Regions from separate parts of the Rahnella sp. RcJ3 genome, predicted to be linked through region 2. Evidence: predicted binding sites of a transcription regulator. Region 2 holds the regulator's gene; the other holds the start of a gene.
The links. The regulator PhoB, encoded in region 2, activates phosphate uptake and scavenging genes when phosphate is short. The targets are predictions, from matches to a motif close to CTGTCATAAAACTGNCNNAT.

Region 1: pstS (phosphate ABC transporter substrate-binding protein PstS) is a predicted target of PhoB. The motif match lies at 7,737-7,756, and genes of this name have one in related genera.

The regions. Positions count from the first base shown of each region.
Region 1 is NZ_QSNX01000011.1:168,630-177,758, forward strand. It holds gene DXU84_RS16015 (NCS2 family permease) at 1-523, opposite strand, end outside; gene yieH (6-phosphogluconate phosphatase) at 676-1,341, shown strand; partial or broken gene DXU84_RS16025 (sugar phosphate isomerase/epimerase family protein) at 1,358-2,161, opposite strand; gene DXU84_RS16030 (TetR family transcriptional regulator) at 2,272-2,964, shown strand; gene phoU (phosphate signaling complex protein PhoU) at 3,049-3,780, opposite strand; gene pstB (phosphate ABC transporter ATP-binding protein PstB) at 3,791-4,558, opposite strand; gene pstA (phosphate ABC transporter permease PstA) at 4,651-5,538, opposite strand; gene pstC (phosphate ABC transporter permease PstC) at 5,540-6,496, opposite strand; gene pstS (phosphate ABC transporter substrate-binding protein PstS) at 6,591-7,631, opposite strand; gene rluF (23S rRNA pseudouridine(2604) synthase RluF) at 7,848-8,720, opposite strand; gene glmS (glutamine--fructose-6-phosphate transaminase (isomerizing)) at 8,905-9,129, opposite strand, start outside.
Region 2 is NZ_QSNX01000001.1:54,556-63,684, reverse strand. It holds gene DXU84_RS00300 (DNA-binding transcriptional regulator) at 1-131, shown strand, start outside; gene phoR (phosphate regulon sensor histidine kinase PhoR) at 165-1,484, opposite strand; gene phoB (phosphate response regulator transcription factor PhoB) at 1,507-2,196, opposite strand; gene sbcD (exonuclease subunit SbcD) at 2,424-3,662, shown strand; gene sbcC (exonuclease subunit SbcC) at 3,659-6,907, shown strand; gene DXU84_RS00275 (ABC transporter substrate-binding protein) at 7,147-8,160, shown strand; gene DXU84_RS00270 (ABC transporter permease) at 8,172-8,936, shown strand; gene DXU84_RS00265 (ABC transporter ATP-binding protein) at 8,933-9,129, shown strand, end outside.

The DNA of each region.
Region 1 (9,129 bases), on a different contig from region 2:
CGATGGTGTCAGGGTTCGGGACAATAATGCCGGCGTTTTTCAGCCCCATCATGCCGATAAACAGCCCGATACCGGCGGTAATGCCCACACGCAGGCTGACCGGAATATTGGCAATCATCCAGTAACGGATGCGGAAAATAGTCAGCAGCAGCAAACCCACAGCACCCCAGAATATCGCGCCCATACCGACCTGCCAGGAAACGCCCATTGCGCCGACGACCACAAACGCGAAGAACGCATTCAGGCCCATCGCCGGTGCCAGTGCGACCGGCAGGTTGGCGATCACGCCCATCAGGATGCTGCCGAACGCGGCAATCAGGCAGGTGGTCACGAACACGGCCTGTTTATCCATCCCCGCAACACCCAGGATCTGCGGGTTCACGAAAACGATATAGACCATGGTCAGGAAGGTAGTTAAACCGGCGATAGTTTCGGTGCGTACGGTGGTGCCGTGCTGCGTCAGTTTAAACAGACGTTCAGCCAGACCTTTACCCGCAGTCGCATTGCTCTGTGGTGTGCTCATTGGTGAGTTCCAAAATGGGGGAAAAACAATCGGGGGGTATCCTAAGGATTTTAGCCCGAAAGCGCCAGCACTGGATGTATGGGATTAAATCTATCGTTCGGGTACAGTGCCATAATGCACGCCAATAGATGAAACGCTCACAGGGAGAAAGTATGCCACAGGTTGAATGTGTCTTTTTTGATTGCGACGGTACGCTGGTGGACAGTGAATTGTTGTGCTGCGAAGCCTATGTCGAAATGTTCGCGCATTTTGGTGTGACGGTTTCATTCGACGAAATGTATAAGAAATACAAAGGCGTCAAACTTTACGAAATCGTCGCGATCGTCAATAAAGAGCACGGTATCGACGTGCCGAAAGAAGAAATGGAAGTCGTGTTTCGCCAGCATGTTGCCCGTCTTTTCGACAGCAAACTTGAACCTATTGACGGCGCACGCGAGTTACTGGAACAAATCACCGTGCCGATGTGTGTCGTCTCAAACGGCCCGGTCACCAAAATGCAGCACTCTCTCGGCCTGACCGGATTGCTGCCTTTTATGGGGGATAAGTTATTCAGCGGCTATGATTTACAGCGCTGGAAACCCGATCCTGCCGTCTTGTACAAAGCAGCCGACGTCATGAACGTGCCGGTGGAAAACTGCATTCTGGTAGAAGATTCCGTGGCAGGCGCACAGGCCGGGATCACCGCAGGCATCCCGGTGTTTTACTACTGCGCCGACCCGCATAACCCGCCGCTGGATCACCCGCTGGTGACCACTTTCCACGACATGCGCGAACTGCCGGGGATCTGGCGTGAAATGGGGTATCAGATCACTCGCTGAGTGATTTTTCGTACGCCTGCATGCGCTTTTCCAGCTCCGTCAGAGATCGCAGGCCATCAGCCAGCGGCAGGGTTTTATCATTGAAGATTTCCAGTGACCAGGGGCCGGTGAAACCTTTACGGTTCAGCGTGCTGACAAAATCCACCAGCGGTAAATCGCCCTGCCCCGGATAACAGCGGTAACTACGGCTCCACTGCTGCACGTTCATGTCTTTGAACGGTACATCGGCCAGTTGCAGGAAACTGATTTTTTCCAGCGGCACTTCATCCAGACGGTCAAGATTGTCGCCCACGGCGAGAATATGAAAGCTGTCGAGCACAATGCCCAGCGCCGGACTGTTCACCTCGCGTACGCGATCCCACGCCTGGCGGTAACGGTTGACGTGTTTACCCCATGCCAGCGCTTCATAGCCGATACGGATGTCATACAGCTCCGCCATTTCCGCCAGCGCAGCGAGATCGGCAATCTGCACCTCCCGCTCCGGTGAACTTTCCGGATCGGTGTTGCTGCACACCAGTAAATGATCGCAGCCCAGCTCGCTCATCAGGTCGAACTGGCGGCGTGCGCTGGCGAGTTTTTCAACCCGCTTCTCTGCCGGAACCCCTTCGAAATCACGGAAAGGTTGCAGCAGGAAAATACGCAGGCCGAGAGAATCGGCGAGGTTACGGATAGCCGCCGGTTTGACAGGACTTTTAAGCAAATCGTCTTCGAATATTTCCACACCATCAAATCCTGCAGCCGCAATGGCGGTAAGTTTTTCAGGCAAGGTTCCTGGTACTGAAACTGTCGCAATAGAATGTAACCGGGTGGTTGCAGGCAAAATAGTGTCCTTTTAGTCAGGCTTCGATACTTACAGTAGTGGACCCTCACGCCACATTCGTCAAGTGCGGCGAAGTTGTATGAACGCACAGATTGTAACTGGGCTAAGCAATGGTTAATCTCTGTGGCGAGAATGTGGTTAATGAAGAGGATAAGACGCTGAGCAGCCAAAGTTCCCCGGCGCCGGGACGTAAAAATGATCCGATAGGACTCAGGCAGCGCATTTTCGACAGCGCTCTGGCTGAATTCGCTGAATCCGGTCTGATGGGCGCGCGCATGGAAAATATCGCCTCCAATGCCAGCACCACGAAACGTATGGTGGTCTACCACTATAAGACCAAAGAAGCCCTGTACATGTTGGTTCTGGAACACGTTTATCGCGGTATTCGCCAGCACGAGCTGGAGCTGGACTTATCTTCGTTGCCACCTGCGGAAGCGATCGTCAAACTGGTAGAAGCCAGCTTCGATTTCCATGTCTCACACCCGGAATTTATCCGTATTGTATCGACAGAAAACATGCTGCGCGGCCGCTTTATCCGCCAGTCCACCAGCATCCGTGAGATCAACAAAACGGCATTAACGCTGCTGGAAGATATCCTTGAACGCGGCAAACAAAGCCATCTGTTTAAGGAAGATGCGCAGGCGCGCGACGTTCACCGCCTCATCAGCAGCCTGTGTGTGCACCAGGTCGCCAACCAATATACGTTCGGCGCTTTGTTTGAAAATCCGGATGAGGTGGATTTACAGACCGCCCATTACCGGCAGTTGGCCGTACAGGTCGCGCTGCGCTATGTGATGAAATAATTGCGCTGACCGGACGCGGGTATAGATCGGAAAGCAAAAAGGCCTCGTCAGAGGCCTTTTTTGTGGAGCGATGTCAGTAAACCCTTATTCTTTCGGCACATCTTTACCGTCTGTCAGCAATTTATCCAGCGCATCGCCGCCCACATGACGGAAATCCTGACCTTTCACAAAGTAGAAAATGAATTCGCAAATGTTCTGGCAACGGTCACCGATACGTTCGATAGAACGGGCGCAGAACAGTGCGGTCAGCACGCTTGGAATCGTGCGTGGATCTTCCATCATGTAGGTCATCAGCTGGCGCACAATGCCTTCATATTCCTGATCCACTTTTTTATCTTCACGGTAAATACGCACCGCTTCGTCAAGATCCATACGCGCAAACGCATCCAGCACATCATGCAGCATCTCTACGGTATGGCGGCCCAGCGATTCCAGGCTGACCAGCAACGGCTGATGCAAATGTGAGAATTTTTCCAGCGCCGTGCGGCAGATTTTATCTGCCACGTCACCGATACGCTCGAGTTCAGAAATGGTTTTGATAATCGCCATCACCAAACGTAAATCGCTGGCGGTTGGCTGGCGCTTGGCAATGATGCGCACACAAGCTTCGTCGATCGCCACTTCCATCAGGTTAACTTTGTCATCACCTTTGATGACGCGTTGCGCCAGTTCGGCATCCTGATTGTGCATCGCCGTGATGGCGTCAGTCAGTTGTTGCTCAACCAGGCCGCCCATCGCCAGAACCTGCGTACGGATATGTTCAAGCTCAGCATTGAACTGGCCAGAAATGTGTTTGTTTAAGTTCAGGTTGTCCATTCTTTGTACCTCAACCGTAGCGGCCAGTAATGTAATCTTCAGTCTGTTTGCGCGCTGGTGAAGTGAACAGCGAGTCAGTGTCGCTGTATTCGATCAGTTCGCCCAGATACATAAACGCAGTGCGATCTGAACAACGCGCAGCCTGCTGCATGTTGTGGGTCACGATCACCACGGTGTAATCAGATTTTAACTCGGTGATCAGCTCTTCGATACGGCCGGTAGAAATCGGATCGAGCGCCGAGCAAGGTTCATCGAGCAGCAGAACGTCAGGACGGATCGCAATACCACGTGCAATACACAAACGCTGTTGCTGGCCGCCGGACAGGCTGTAACCACTCTGGTGCAACTTGTCTTTAGATTCATTCCACAATGCAGCTTTGGTCAGCGCCCATTGCACACGCTCGTCCATATCCGTGCGGGACAGCTTTTCAAACAGACGGACACCAAACGCGATGTTGTCGTAAATCGACATCGGGAATGGCGTCGGTTTCTGGAAGACCATGCCGACTTTGGCGCGCAGCAGCGCGATGTCCTGCTTATCAACCAGAATGTTTTCGCCATCAAGCAGGATTTCACCCTCAGCGTGCTGTTCCGGATACAGCTGGTACATTTTGTTAAACGTACGCAGCAGCGTGGATTTACCACAGCCTGACGGGCCGATGAATGCCGTGACTTCGTTCTTAGCAATATCCAGGGAAATATTTTTCAGCGCGTGGAATTTGCCGTAATAAAAGTTCAGATCGCGAACCTGAATTTTGCTGTTGGATGCGTCAGTCATTCTCAGACATCTCTCTTATTCGCGCGCCGCATGGCGACGCCGGGTAAACAGTGATGGCAGCCGCTATCACCTGCCATCGATAATAAATTCGCTTATTGCTTTTTCGGGGCGAAAATCACACGCGCCAGAATGTTCAGCAGCAGCACACACACGGTAATCAGCAGTACACCCGCCCACGCCAGTTGTTGCCACTCGCCAAACGGGCTCATCGCAAACTTAAAGATGGTGACCGGCAGGTTAGCAATCGGCTGCATCATGTCGGTGCTCCAGAACTGGTTGGAGAGCGACGTAAACAACAGCGGCGCGGTTTCACCGGCAATACGGGCAATCGCCAGCAGGATCCCGGTGATAATGCCGGAAACTGAGGCTTTCAGTGTGATGGCCGAAATCATTTTCCACTTCGGCGTACCCAGTGCGTAAGCCGCTTCACGCAGGCTGTCCGGCACCAGTTTCAGCATGTTTTCCGTGGTACGGATAACAATCGGGATCTGTAACAATGCCAGTGCAAGCACGCCCGCCCAGCCGGAGAAGTGTCCCATTTTTGCCACCATAATGGTGTACACAAACAAGCCCACAACGATGGATGGTGCGGAAAGCAGAATGTCGTTAATGAAACGAATGAATTCAGCCAGCCAGGATTTACGTCCATATTCGGCCAGATAAATCCCCGCCATCACGCCCAGTGGCGTACCGATGACCGTTGCCCACAGAATCAATAATCCGCTGCCTGCAATGGCGTTAGCCAGACCGCCGCCTGCCGTATTCGGAGGCGGGGTATTTTCTGTGAACAGCGCCAGCGACATCCCGTCAACACCTTTAACGATCGTGGTGAACAAGATCCACACCAGCCAGAACAGACCAAACGCCATGGTCAGCATAGAGACCATCAGCGCCAGACGGTTCTTCTGACGGCGCCACGCCTGACGTTTGCGACGCGATTCCAGTAATGCAGTATTACTTTGCATTTCGAGTGTCGTCATCTTAACGGCCCTCTTTCTTAGCCAGACGCAGGATCATCATTTTCGACAGCGCCAAAACAATAAAGGTGATGACAAACAGGATCAGACCCAGTTCCATCAGTGCAGACGTATGCAGCCCGGCTTCCGCTTCGGCGAATTCGTTCGCCAGTGCAGAGGTAATGCTGTTGCCCGGCGCGTACAGCGATGCGCTATCGAGCTGGTAGGTGTTACCGATAATGAAGGTCACCGCCATGGTTTCGCCAAGTGCGCGCCCCAGACCTAACATCACGCCGCCGATCACACCATTTTTGGTGAACGGCAGCACGATGCGCCAGATCACTTCCCACGTAGTGCAACCAATGCCGTAAGCAGATTCTTTCATCATCACCGGCGTTTGCTCGAACACGTCACGCATGACGGAAGCTATGTACGGGATGATCATAATGGCGAGGATGACGCCTGCTGCCAGAATACCGATACCAAAACCCGGACCGGCGAACAGGGCACCAACAATCGGGATACCAGAAAGCACATCGCCCAACGGCGTCTGAAAATACTGCGCAAACAGCGGGGCGAAAACGAACAACCCCCACATGCCATAAACAATACTGGGGATCGCCGCCAGCAGTTCAATAGCAATCCCCAGCGGGCGTTTCATCCAGTTCGGCGCCAGCTCGGTAAGGAATAATGCGATACCAAAGCTGACGGGAACAGCAATCAGCAGGGCAATAATGGAGGTCACGACCGTGCCGTAAATCGGCACCAGTGCGCCAAATTGCTGGTTCGGTGCATCCCAGGTTTTCGTCCACAGGAAGGACAATCCGAACTTTTCAATGCTCGGCAGGGAAGCAATAAACAGCGAGACGATAATGCCGCCCAACATAAATAGCACAATCAGCGCTGCCAGTTTAACCAGCGCGCCGAAGATGATGTCACCGTTTTTGCTGGGTGCCTTGATAGCCGGCTTGTATTCAGCCATACCACTCTCTTTTAATTCAGATTTAATTCCCTCCCCGGCCGGAGAGGGAATGAAGCAGAAGACTTGTACTCTATATCAGACCCGAGGTCAGATCCTAGTAAAGTGCTTTACCGCTGCTGTCTTTGATGTTGGTTTTCCAGGCTGCGCGGATCTGTTCTACAACAGAAGCTGGCAGTGCGGCGTAATCCAAATCAGTCGTCAGTTTGTTACCGTTTTTGTAAGCCCAGTCGAAGAACTTCAGCACTTCGGTGCCCTTCGCTGCATCTTGCTGGTCTTTGTAAATCAGGATGAAGGTGGTGGAGCTGATTGGCCACGCATTATCACCTTTCTGATTGGTCAGGTCCTGAGCGAAGGTTTTGCTCCAGTCTGCGCCTTTAGCGGCTGCACTGAAGGATTCTTCTGTCGGGCTGATGGCTTTGCCGTCTGCATCTACCAGCTTGGTGTAAGCCAGGTTGTTTTGCTTGGCATAAGCATATTCTACGTAACCGATTGAACCAGGCAGACGCTGAACGAAGGCTGCGACGCCGTCGTTGCCCTTGCCGCCGAGACCCGTTGGCCAGTTAACAGTAGAACCTGCACCGATTTTGTCTTTCCACTCGCTGTTCACTTTCGCCAGGTAGCTGGTGAATACGAAGGAAGTACCGGAACCGTCAGCACGGCGAACCACCGCGATGTTAGTGTCTGGCAGTTTCACGCCCGGGTTCAGCTTGGTGATCGCCGTATCGTTCCACTTTTTGATTTTACCGAGGTAAATATCACCCAGCGTTGCGCCATCCAGAGTCAACTGACCGGATTTGATGCCCGGGATGTTAACAGCCAGTACCACGCCGCCGATTACAGTAGGAAACTGGAACAGACCGTTTTTATTCAGATCTTCTTCTTTCATCGGTGCATCAGATGCCCCGAAATCAACGGTTTTAGCGATGATTTGTTTCACGCCGCCGGAAGAACCGATGCCCTGATAGTTAACCTGAGTACCGGTTGCTTTCTGGTATGCATCAGCCCACTTAGCATAGACAGGGGCTGGGAAGGTACCGCCAGCGCCAGTCAGGTTAGCGGCAGCGAAAGCAGACATTGCTGTGAGGGAGAAAGTCGCTGCTACAAGACCGGCGACGGTGTTACGCATCAATTTCATGTTCCACTCCTGGTGGTTTTAAACTTCCCGACTGATGTCGACGTTAATTAAAGTGTTTGGCACAGGAGGAAAATAGGACAGTTTAGTGACAGTAAAATGTACGTTATATGACAGTTTTATGACACTGGTCACAATTCGAACCATACGGGCAAAATGCGGGAGTTTTAAGCAGAAAAAGCCGGTTATTACACCGGCGGATAATGAAAAGCAGGTAAATTAACGCCCCTTCTTCTTACGGCCAGGCTGGGCAAAACGCTTGCGGGATGCGGAATTTGCTTCAGGTTTTTCGCTGTTTTTCGTTTTAGTGACAGCCGGTTTTTTAGCCTGAGCAGGTTTTGATGGCCCTTTTTTCGCCGGTTTGTCTTCAGACGAAGAGTTTTCAATCAGCTTAAACAATTCGATCAGTTCATCATCGGTCAGATCACGCCATTCGCCCAGCGGTAATCCTTTCAGATTGATATTCATAATACGCACACGTTCAAGCTTAGTGACGTCGAAACCAAAATGCTTAGTCATGCGGCGGATCTGTCGGTTAAGTCCCTGCACCAGCGTAATGCGAAACACCATCGGTGCTTCTTTCTTCACTTTGCATTTCTTGGTCACGGTGCCGAGCATCGGCACACCCGCGCCCATACCGGCAATAAACTCGTCCGTGATCGGTTTATTGACAGTCACGATATATTCTTTTTCGTGGTCGTTACCGGCACGCAGGATTTTATTGACCAGATCACCGTGATTGGTCAGTAAAATCAGGCCCTGCGAATCTTTGTCCAGACGGCCAATCGGGAAGACGCGTTTGCTGTGGTTAACGAAATCGCGGATGTTGTCCCGCTCCCCCTCTTCCATCGTGGTGATAATGCCTACGGGCTTGTTCAGCGCAATAAGCACCAGATCTTCTTCATCACGCGGCTCAATAATCTGACCATTCACTTTCACCACATCGCCGGCAAACACCTGAGCACCCACCGCAGCACGCCTGCCGTTGATAAAAACATTTCCCTGTTCGATGTAACGATCAGCATCGCGGCGCGAGCAGATGCCGCTCTCGCTAATGTATTTGTTGAGACGAATGGAGGAGTTAGTCAGCATTCAGAGGGGTACCTTCAGAAAAACGCGAACTATACCTTATCCGGGGCGGGTTACGAAGCCTGAGAGAAGAGAATCGTGACCGGCTGCTGACAAAGGGAGAGCAGGTCACCGGAGAACAACATTCTGGAAAGAGAAAAGCGCCCCGGGAGGCGCTTAGAGATAACATGGCTGAAACCGGACAGTCTTATTCGACAGTCACAGACTTCGCCAGATTACGTGGCTGGTCAACATCGGTGCCTTTAATCAGCGCAACGTAGTAGGACAGCAACTGGAGCGGTACGGTGTAGAAAATCGGAGCGACGATTTCTTCAACGTGAGGCAGCTGAATAATCTTCATACCGTCACTGTCGACAAAACCCGCGTCCTGATCGGCGAAGACATACAGTAAACCGCCACGTGCACGCACTTC
Region 2 (9,129 bases):
TACTGGCAAGACTCATCAATATGTCCGCCAACAGCATTCAAAAATGGGAGCGGGATGAAACCAAACCCACCGGAGCGGCGCTGATCTTACTGATGCTAATTGAAGAAAAAGGTTTACAGATCATCTGCTAAAAGAAGCCACAGCTTGTTGCTGTGGCTTGATTTTTATCCCTTTACGCCGCTTTGGCTGGCCTGTTCCTGAGGAACAATCAACTTCGGCGCCAGCGTAAACATAAACCGGGTGCCGACGCCGACTTCACTCATGACTTCAAGTTTCGTGTGGTGATGGCTGAGCGCATGTTTGACGATTGCCAGTCCCAGTCCGCTGCCGCCGGTCTGACGTGAACGGGCTTTATCGACGCGGTAGAAACGTTCGGTCAGGCGCGGCAGGTGCTGCGGCGCAATGCCCGGTCCGTTGTCGCTGATCTGGAACTGTGCGCCATGCGGCGTTTGTTGCCAGCTGACTTCAATCCGTGTCCCCGCTGGCGTGTGGTTAACCGCGTTATACACCAGGTTCGACACCGCGCTGCGCAGTTGATCTTCATTACCAAAGACCTTCAGCTTGTCGTTTACGCGAAACACCACTTCATGCCTGCCGTTGCTTAACGTTTGCACTTCACGTTCGAGCATGCCGAGCATCACCGGAATATCGACTTTCTCGTGCAAATCAATATTCGCTGAGGCTTCGATTTTCGACAGCGTCAGCAGCTGCTTCACCAGCCCGTCCATGCGCCGCGTCTGTTCCTGCATGGTATCCAGCGCTTTAGTGCGGAAAGGCTCTTCCAGCTTGGCGTCTTCCATCATTTCCAGATACCCCTGCAATACCGTCAATGGGGTTCTCAGTTCATGACTGACGTTAGCGAAGAAGTTACGCCGTGCGCCTTCAAGCTGACGCATCTGGGTCACGTCGCGTGCCACCATCAGCAGTTGTCCTTCGGAATAAGGCATGACGCGAAACTCGACATAATGCTCATTATTGAGTTGTAAATTCAGCGCCCGGCTGAAATCGCGGGTCTGGATCCACAGCCGGAATTCCGGATAACGCAGCAGGTTGAAGATATGTTGCCCGTTATCTTCCGGCCAGCGGAAACCGAGCAAATCCTGCGCCAGTCCGTTACACCAGAAAATATTGCCATCTTCAGTGGTCAGCACCACGGCATCCGGCAGCGATTCGGCACCGCTGCGAAAACGTTTGATGAGCTGACCTAATTCCCGACGGCGACGCCGGTTGCGTATCTGCATCTGGTTCAGCCCGTAAAACAGCGGCTCCCAGCTCCAGCGCCCATTCGGTGGCGTAATGCTGCGGTCGAGCCACAGCCAGTGAGAGAGTTTAAGCTGGTTGTAATAATTCCAGCCCAGTGCCGCCATCAGCGACACCAGGAGGAGCCAGCCGAAATGGCCGACGAAGATACCGAGAATTAACGCTGGCAGGCAAAAGAGAAACAATTCACCCGCCAGTCGTTTCCATGACAAACGTTCTAGCACACAGATTCTCCGCTGTGAGGGCTCAATAACGCGTTGAAAAACGGTATCCGGTACCACGAACAGTCTGGATCATTCTGTCATGTCCACTGGTTTCCAGCGCCTTACGTAAACGACGAATATGCACGTCAACCGTGCGATCTTCCACATAAACGTTAGTGCCCCAGACGTTATTGAGCAACTGTTCGCGGCTGTATACACGTTCGGAATGGGTCATAAAGAAGTGTAATAACTTAAATTCGGTCGGCCCCATATCGAGCGCCTGCTCGTTGGCCATTACCCGGTGAGACGACGGATCCAGGCTTAACCCCTGCATGTCGATCACTTCTTCCACCGCCATTGGCGAGATGCGACGCATCACGGCTTTAATGCGGGCAACCAGTTCTTTCGGAGAAAACGGTTTAGTGATGTAATCATCGGCACCCACTTCAAGGCCGCGCACCCGATCTTCTTCTTCACCGCGTGCGGTCAGCATCATCACCGGAATTTCGCGGGTCAGTGCCTCACGTTTAAGATGCTTAATAAACTGAATACCGGAACCGCCAGGTAACATCCAGTCAAGCAGGATCAGTTCAGGGTAAGGTTCAACAAGCTGCCCAATCGCTGAATCAAAATCCTCAGCTTCTACGGCCTGATAGCCATTTTGTTCCAGTACAAAACACACCATTTCACGGATTGGAGCTTCGTCTTCAACCACCAATATACGTCTAGCCATCGTAGGTCCTGCCAATAGGTTAGCGATCTTTTATTTGATTGCGGGCGCCATTATGCGTCAGTTTTGTGACAGATTTATGAATGAAAAGAATGGTTCATTACAGTCAACTATGACAGATAATTTTCGGCCATCTTGCTGAAATTGGTCTGATTTATCGGGGACAGCTTCCCCTGCCGACGTTTATACTTTACCTCATTGTCGTCATCCAGGGTTCATACGGGAGTCTCATGCGCCTGATCCACACGTCAGACTGGCACCTCGGCCAGTACTTTTTCACTAAAAGCCGTGCAGCCGAACATCAGGCATTTTTGCGCTGGCTGACCGGTCAGGTGCAGCAACATCAGGTCGACGCCGTGATTGTCGCGGGCGATATTTTCGACACGGGATCCCCACCCAGTTATGCCCGCGAATTGTATAACCGCTTCGTGGTGGAATTACAGCAAACCGGCTGCCAGCTGGTGGTGCTGGCTGGTAACCACGATTCTGTCGCCACGCTCAATGAATCGCGCGAGCTCCTTTCCTGCCTGAATACGCGGGTGATTGCCACCGTCGGTGAAAACCTTTCTGAACAGATTTTAGTGCTCAGTCAGCGTGACGGGAAACCCGGTGCGATACTGTGCGCTATCCCGTTTTTACGCCCGCGTGATCTGCTCGCCAGCCAGGCGGGACAGTCCGGCAGCGACAAGCAACTGGCATTGCAGGAAGCCATCGCCGCGCATTATGACGCGCTCTGGCAGGCTGCGCAGGCCAGACGTGACGAACTGGGCATGCCGCTGCCTATTATTGCGACCGGCCATCTGACGACTGTCGGCGTCAGTACCTCTGATTCCGTGCGCGACATCTATATAGGTACGCTCGATGCGTTTCCGGCGCAGGCCTTTCCGCCGGTCGATTATGTGGCACTGGGTCATATTCACCGTGCACAATGCGTCGCCAAAACCGAACATATCCGTTACAGCGGCTCGCCGATTGCCCTGAGTTTTGACGAACTGAGCAAAGCTAAAAGTGTGTACTTACTTGATTTTGATGGTGCGACGCTCAACGCCATCGACACACTGGAAATCCCGGTTTTCCAGCCGATGCAGATAATCAAAGGCTCGCTGGTGGAGATTGAACAACAACTGGCACAGTTCGAAGGCGGTGATCCGGCCAAACCGGTGTGGCTCGATATTGAAGTCTCCACCCAGGATTATCTCAGCGACATCCAGCGACGCATTCAGGCGCTGACGGAAGATCTGCCGGTAGAAGTCGTGCTGTTACGCCGCAGCAAAGAACAGCGCATCAACAGTATTGAGCAGCAGGAAAAAGAAACCCTCAGCGAACTGAGCGTCAGCGACGTGTTTGAACGACGACTGGCGCTGGAACCGGCCCCTGACGAGCCGCGTCAGGCTCGGATGCGCACGTTGTTTGCGCAGGTGGTTGAACAGGTTACCAACGGTCAGAACGCGGAGGACAGCGCACAATGAAAATTCTCAGCCTGCGTTTAAAAAACCTGAACTCGCTGGAAGGCGAATGGAAAATTGATTTCACCGCCGAGCCGTTTGCCAGCAACGGATTATTCGCCATCACCGGTCCGACCGGTGCGGGGAAAACCACCCTGCTCGATGCCATTTGTCTGGCGCTTTATCATCAGACGCCACGGCTGAACATTACACCAAGCCAGAATGAACTGATGACCCGCCACACCGCAGAATCGCTGGCCGAGGTGGAGTTTGAAGTCAAAGGTGTGGGTTACCGCGCTTTCTGGAGCCAGCGCCGCGCCAAAAATTCCCCTGACGGCAATCTGCAGGCACCGAAAGTCGAGCTGGCGTTACTGGCCGACGGCAAAATTCTGGCGGATAAAGTGCGCGATAAACTCGATGCCATCGCCACACTGACCGGGCTGGATTTCGGTCGTTTCACCAAATCCATGATGCTTTCACAGGGGCAGTTCGCCGCGTTTCTGAATGCCGATGCCAACGACCGCGCCGAATTGCTGGAAGAACTGACCGGCACCGAGATTTACGGTCTGCTTTCTCAACGCGTGTTTGAGCAACATAAAGAAGCGCGCATTGCGCTGGACGGTCTGCATCAGCGTATGGCCGGAATCGAACTGCTCAGCGAAGAACAGCGCCAGACGCTCGAATCACAACGTGCTGAACTGAACGCGCAGGAAATCAGCCTCAGTCAGCAGGCGCAGCAGCGCCAGCAGGATCTGAACTGGCTGCAACAGTGGCAGCAGGTGCAGCAAAAACAGCAGCAGTCTCAGCAACAACTGACCGCCGCAGAGCAGGAAAATCTGGCCGCCGCGCCGCAGTTACAGCAACTGGCGCGCAGCGAACCGGCAGAAAAACTGCGTCCGTTACTCAATGATCGCCAGCGCTGTCAGGATGACGCGCAGCGCCTTCAGCAATTACTGATACAACTGACGCAGCAGCAGGAGCAGCAGATTGCACAGATGACGCCGCTGAGTCTGGCGGTGGAACAGGCGCACACTGCACGGCAGAAACAGGCGGAAGAACAGCGTCAGATGCAGACGCTGATCGAAGAAAAAATCCTGCCACTGGATAGCGAAATCGCGCAATGGCGCAAATCGCTGGTGGAAACACAGCAGGCGGTCAGCGAGTCGCAGAAACAGGCTGGTGAACATAGCGCGACGCTGCAGCAAATCACGGCGGAACGTCAGAAACTGGATGAGGAAAGCCGCCAGCATCACACCCGTCAGGCCGCGCTGACTGAAGCCCTTAACGTTGCACAACAACGTCAGGCTGAACTGGAAAAACAGTACCCGCAGGTAGTGTTACAGAAACGTCAAACCGAACTCATGCAGCTCCGGCCGGTGCGGCAGCAGCTGTTTTCACTCTCGCAAATCTTCCCGCAACTGAACCAGCGCGTGCAGCAACAGCATAAAGATTTTGCGCAGTACCAGACGGTGCTGGCCGAAGAAGAACTGCGTCTGGGCGCGATCCGTCTGCAATGTCAGAAACAACTGGAACATCTGAACGACGTCAAGGCGCTGCATAAACAGGAAATGCTGATCGTCAGCCTTGAAGCCGAACGCGCGAATTTGCAAAGCGGCAAAGCCTGTCCGCTGTGCGGCTCAACATCACATCCGGCGATTGAACATTATCAGGAGGTTAAACCTTCTGAAACCGCGCAGCGCGTCGAGAAAATGCAACTGGAATTCGATGCAGCAAAAGCCAGCGGTATCGAACTGGCGGCGAAAATTAAAGGCCTGAAAGAGCAACAAACACGGCTGCAAACTCAGCTTGAGCAGGATCAGCAACAACTGAATGCACATACCCTGAACTGGCAACAACTCAGTGCGCCGCTGAATCTGACGTTTACGCTGCATGATACCGCCGACATCACGCAATGGCTGACCGCCCGCGATGAGGAAGAGCAGCAGTCGCAGGCGCGGCTGAGCCAGCACGAACAGCTGGCGCGGGCCCTGCAACAGGCCAAAGATGCCCTGAACGACGCACTGAATGCACAGCAGAAAGTGCAGCAGCAAAGTGCCTTGCTGACAGAGCGCGTTACCCGGCTGGAAGAGATGCAGGCAAAATCTCAGCAAGACCTCGTGCGGTTGCAAAAGCAACTGGCGGAAGGTGAAAAATCCCTTTCTGAGCTGAATGCCCGACGCCTCGAACTGTTCGGAGAGCGTCAGGTTGCTCAGGTTCGCGAGCACTTACATCAGCAACAACAGGCGACAGAACAAGCACTGAGTGATGTCCAGACCGCGCTGCATAAGGCGCAGGAACAGCGCGACCAGTTGGCCGGTCAGTTGGCCAGTACTCAGCAGCAACAGTTACAGACCGCCGCACAACTGACGCAGGTGGAACAGGCGTGGCAGCAGGCATTGAGCGCCAGTGGATTTTCGGATGAAGCCGCAGTGAAACTGGCGCTGCTCGACGACGCGTTGCGCCAGCAGCTTCAGCAACGCAAAGAACATCTGCAACAACAACTGGCACAGGCGCAGGCATTACTGGCGGATGCCCGTCAGCAGCTCGAAAAACATCAGCTTGCCCGTCCTGCACATCTCAGTGAAACCGACAGTGATCTTAACGCCCTGACGGTGCAACAGGCGGAGCTGGCACAACAACTGAAAGTCCTGCAACAACGTCTGGGCGAAGTGAAAAATCAGCTGGAAAGCGACAAGCAACGCCACCATGGTCAGCAGACGCTGATTGCACAGATTGCGCAGGCGCAGCGAACCTGTGATGACTGGGGTTATCTCAACCAGATGATTGGCTCCAGCGACGGCGCGAAATTCCGTAAATTCGCGCAGGGTCTGACGCTCGATCATCTGGTGTATCTGGCCAACCGCCAGCTGGAAAAATTGCACGGACGTTATCTGTTGCAGCGCAAAACCAGCGATGCGCTGGAACTGCAAGTGGTCGATACCTGGCAGGCCGATGCCGTGCGCGATACCCGCACGCTATCCGGCGGCGAAAGCTTCCTGGTCAGCCTGGCACTGGCCCTGGCGCTGTCCGATCTGGTCAGCGATAAAACCCGTATCGACTCGCTGTTCCTCGACGAAGGTTTCGGTACGCTCGATGCCGACACGCTGGATACCGCGCTGGATGCGCTCGACAGCCTGAATGCCTCGGGTAAAACCATCGGCGTGATCAGCCATGTCGAAGCAATGAAAGACCGCATTCCGGTACAAATCAAAGTCACCAAAGTGAATGGTCTGGGCATCAGCCGCCTGAGCAGTGAATTTAAAGTCTGATCCCTCGCCACTGCCGGGCAGGTTGCTAGATAAATTGCTAGCTGCATGCCCTGCGGTGGATCCTTTTTGTGAAAGCGTGCACAAAAATCGCACCAGTTCAGTGCGCGCTTTTTCCTCAACCTGCTGAATTTACGTTTATTCCCGCTGCCGGAACGAACTGGCACGCCCTGTGCTTAACGTTATGTATACAAGTTGCAGTACAAGTTGCAACGTCCTCATAACCGCTTAGGGAACCGCCAATGAAAAACATCAAACCTGAAGTTGATAAAAAACGTCGCCAGCTGATGAAATGGCTCGCCATTACCGGCGGAGTGTCCACCCTTGGCGGAATGATCCCGACGTCAGTTTTTGCAGCCGACGACGATGAAATTCGTATTGGTTACTGGCCGATTGTCGGTGGTTTGCCGCTGTATGTGGCACTGGAACAGGGCTTTTTTAAACAAGCCGGGCTGAATGTGAAAGGCGTTAAATTCGCCAGTGCCCAGCAAATTGTCGAAGGGATGATCACCGGCAGGATCCACGGCTGCGCCAACGGCACGGCAACCGGCGCGCTGGGACTCGGGGCGATCACCTCACCGGGTCTGTTCAAAATTATCTGTTCTAACCCGTCAAACCATACGCTGGTGTTAGATGAATTTCTGGTGCCGCTCAACAGCCCGGCAAAAGCTATCAGTGACCTGAAAGGCAAGAAAATCGCCTGCGGTCCGGGGATCCAGAACGTCACGATGGCGAAAATTATTCTGGAGAAAAATGGCTTCACTAATCCGTCAGTCATTGAACTGCCGGTCGGACAACACGCGCCTGCTCTGGCCGCCGGGCAAATTGACGGCGTATATACGCTCGAACCGACCGGCACTGTCGGACGCATGAAAAACCTTTCGCGCACACTCGAAACCGGCGTTATTTCTAAATACGTGCTTGGCAACGCCGACGCCCCGTGGTTCGGCGGCGCAGCGGCACTGAACGCCAGTTTTATCGCCAGCAAGCCGGAAGAAACCAAAAAGTTTATTGCCGCTTATCAGAAAGCGGTGGAATTCATTGCGGCTCACCCTGATAAAGCGCGCGAAAACGTCGCCGGTTACACCAGCATTGAACCGGCGCTGGTCAAAGAAGTGCCGCTGCCGGGCTTCGTGATGTATCCCGATTTGAAAGGCGACAACCTGCAATGGTTCCAGAAGTTTTATGACGTCTTTACGGAAAGAAAAATCTTCAGCAAGCCGGTGGATGTCGCTTCGCTGATCTATCAGGGATAAGGAGAAACAGGATGACTTCACGCTGGTCTTCAAGGTTACTGCCGCTGGTCGGCCCGGTACTGCTGTTTTTATTCTGGCAACTGGCCGTCAGCGCAAAATGGCTGAATCCCGTGCTTCTGCCCTCGCCGGTCGAGACAATCGGCTACATGTTCCAGTCATTTTCCGACGCGTCCATGCGCACCGACATCGGCGCAACCCTTTACCGCACGCTGGTGTCTTTTGCCTTTGCCGCCGTAATTGGCGTGCCGCTGGGCGTAATTTTGGGCAGCAATGAAAAGGTTTACCGCAGCCTGGAATTTTTGATCGACTTCTTCCGCTCCACACCGTCGTCAGCGCTGATCCCGCTGTTTATGCTGATTTTCGGGATTACTGACGCCAACAAAATCGCCATTGCTGCCTTTGCCGCTGTGCTGGTCATCCTGTTCAACAGCGCATACGGCGTGATGAATGCCAAAAAAACGCGCCTGATGGCCGCCAAAGTAATGGGAATTTCCCGCTGGCATATTTTCAAAGACATCATGCTGATGGAAAGCCTGGCACAAACCTTTGTCGGCCTGCGCACCGGCGTGTCGATCGCGCTGGTGATCGTGATCGTCGCCGAAATGTTTATCGGATCAGAAACCGGACTCGGCCACCGGATCATCGATGCCCAGCAGGTGTTTAACATCAAAGATATGTACGCCTCGATCCTGATCACCGGCGCGCTGGGTTATCTGCTCAATCTGGCTTTTTTGCTGATCGAGAAAAAAACCGTCCACTGGAGTAGCAAAGCATGACGCACCCTCTCTCGCTGAACCCTGATTATAAAGGCCCGCAGTTGCCGCAATATGCCACGCGACCGGACACCCATGTGACGATCCGCGGACTGAGCAAGGCGTTTGCCGGACAGCCGCTGTATACCGACCTGAATCTCGACTTACCGCGTGGAAAAATCGTGTCGATCTTCGGGCCGAACGGCTGTGGTAAATC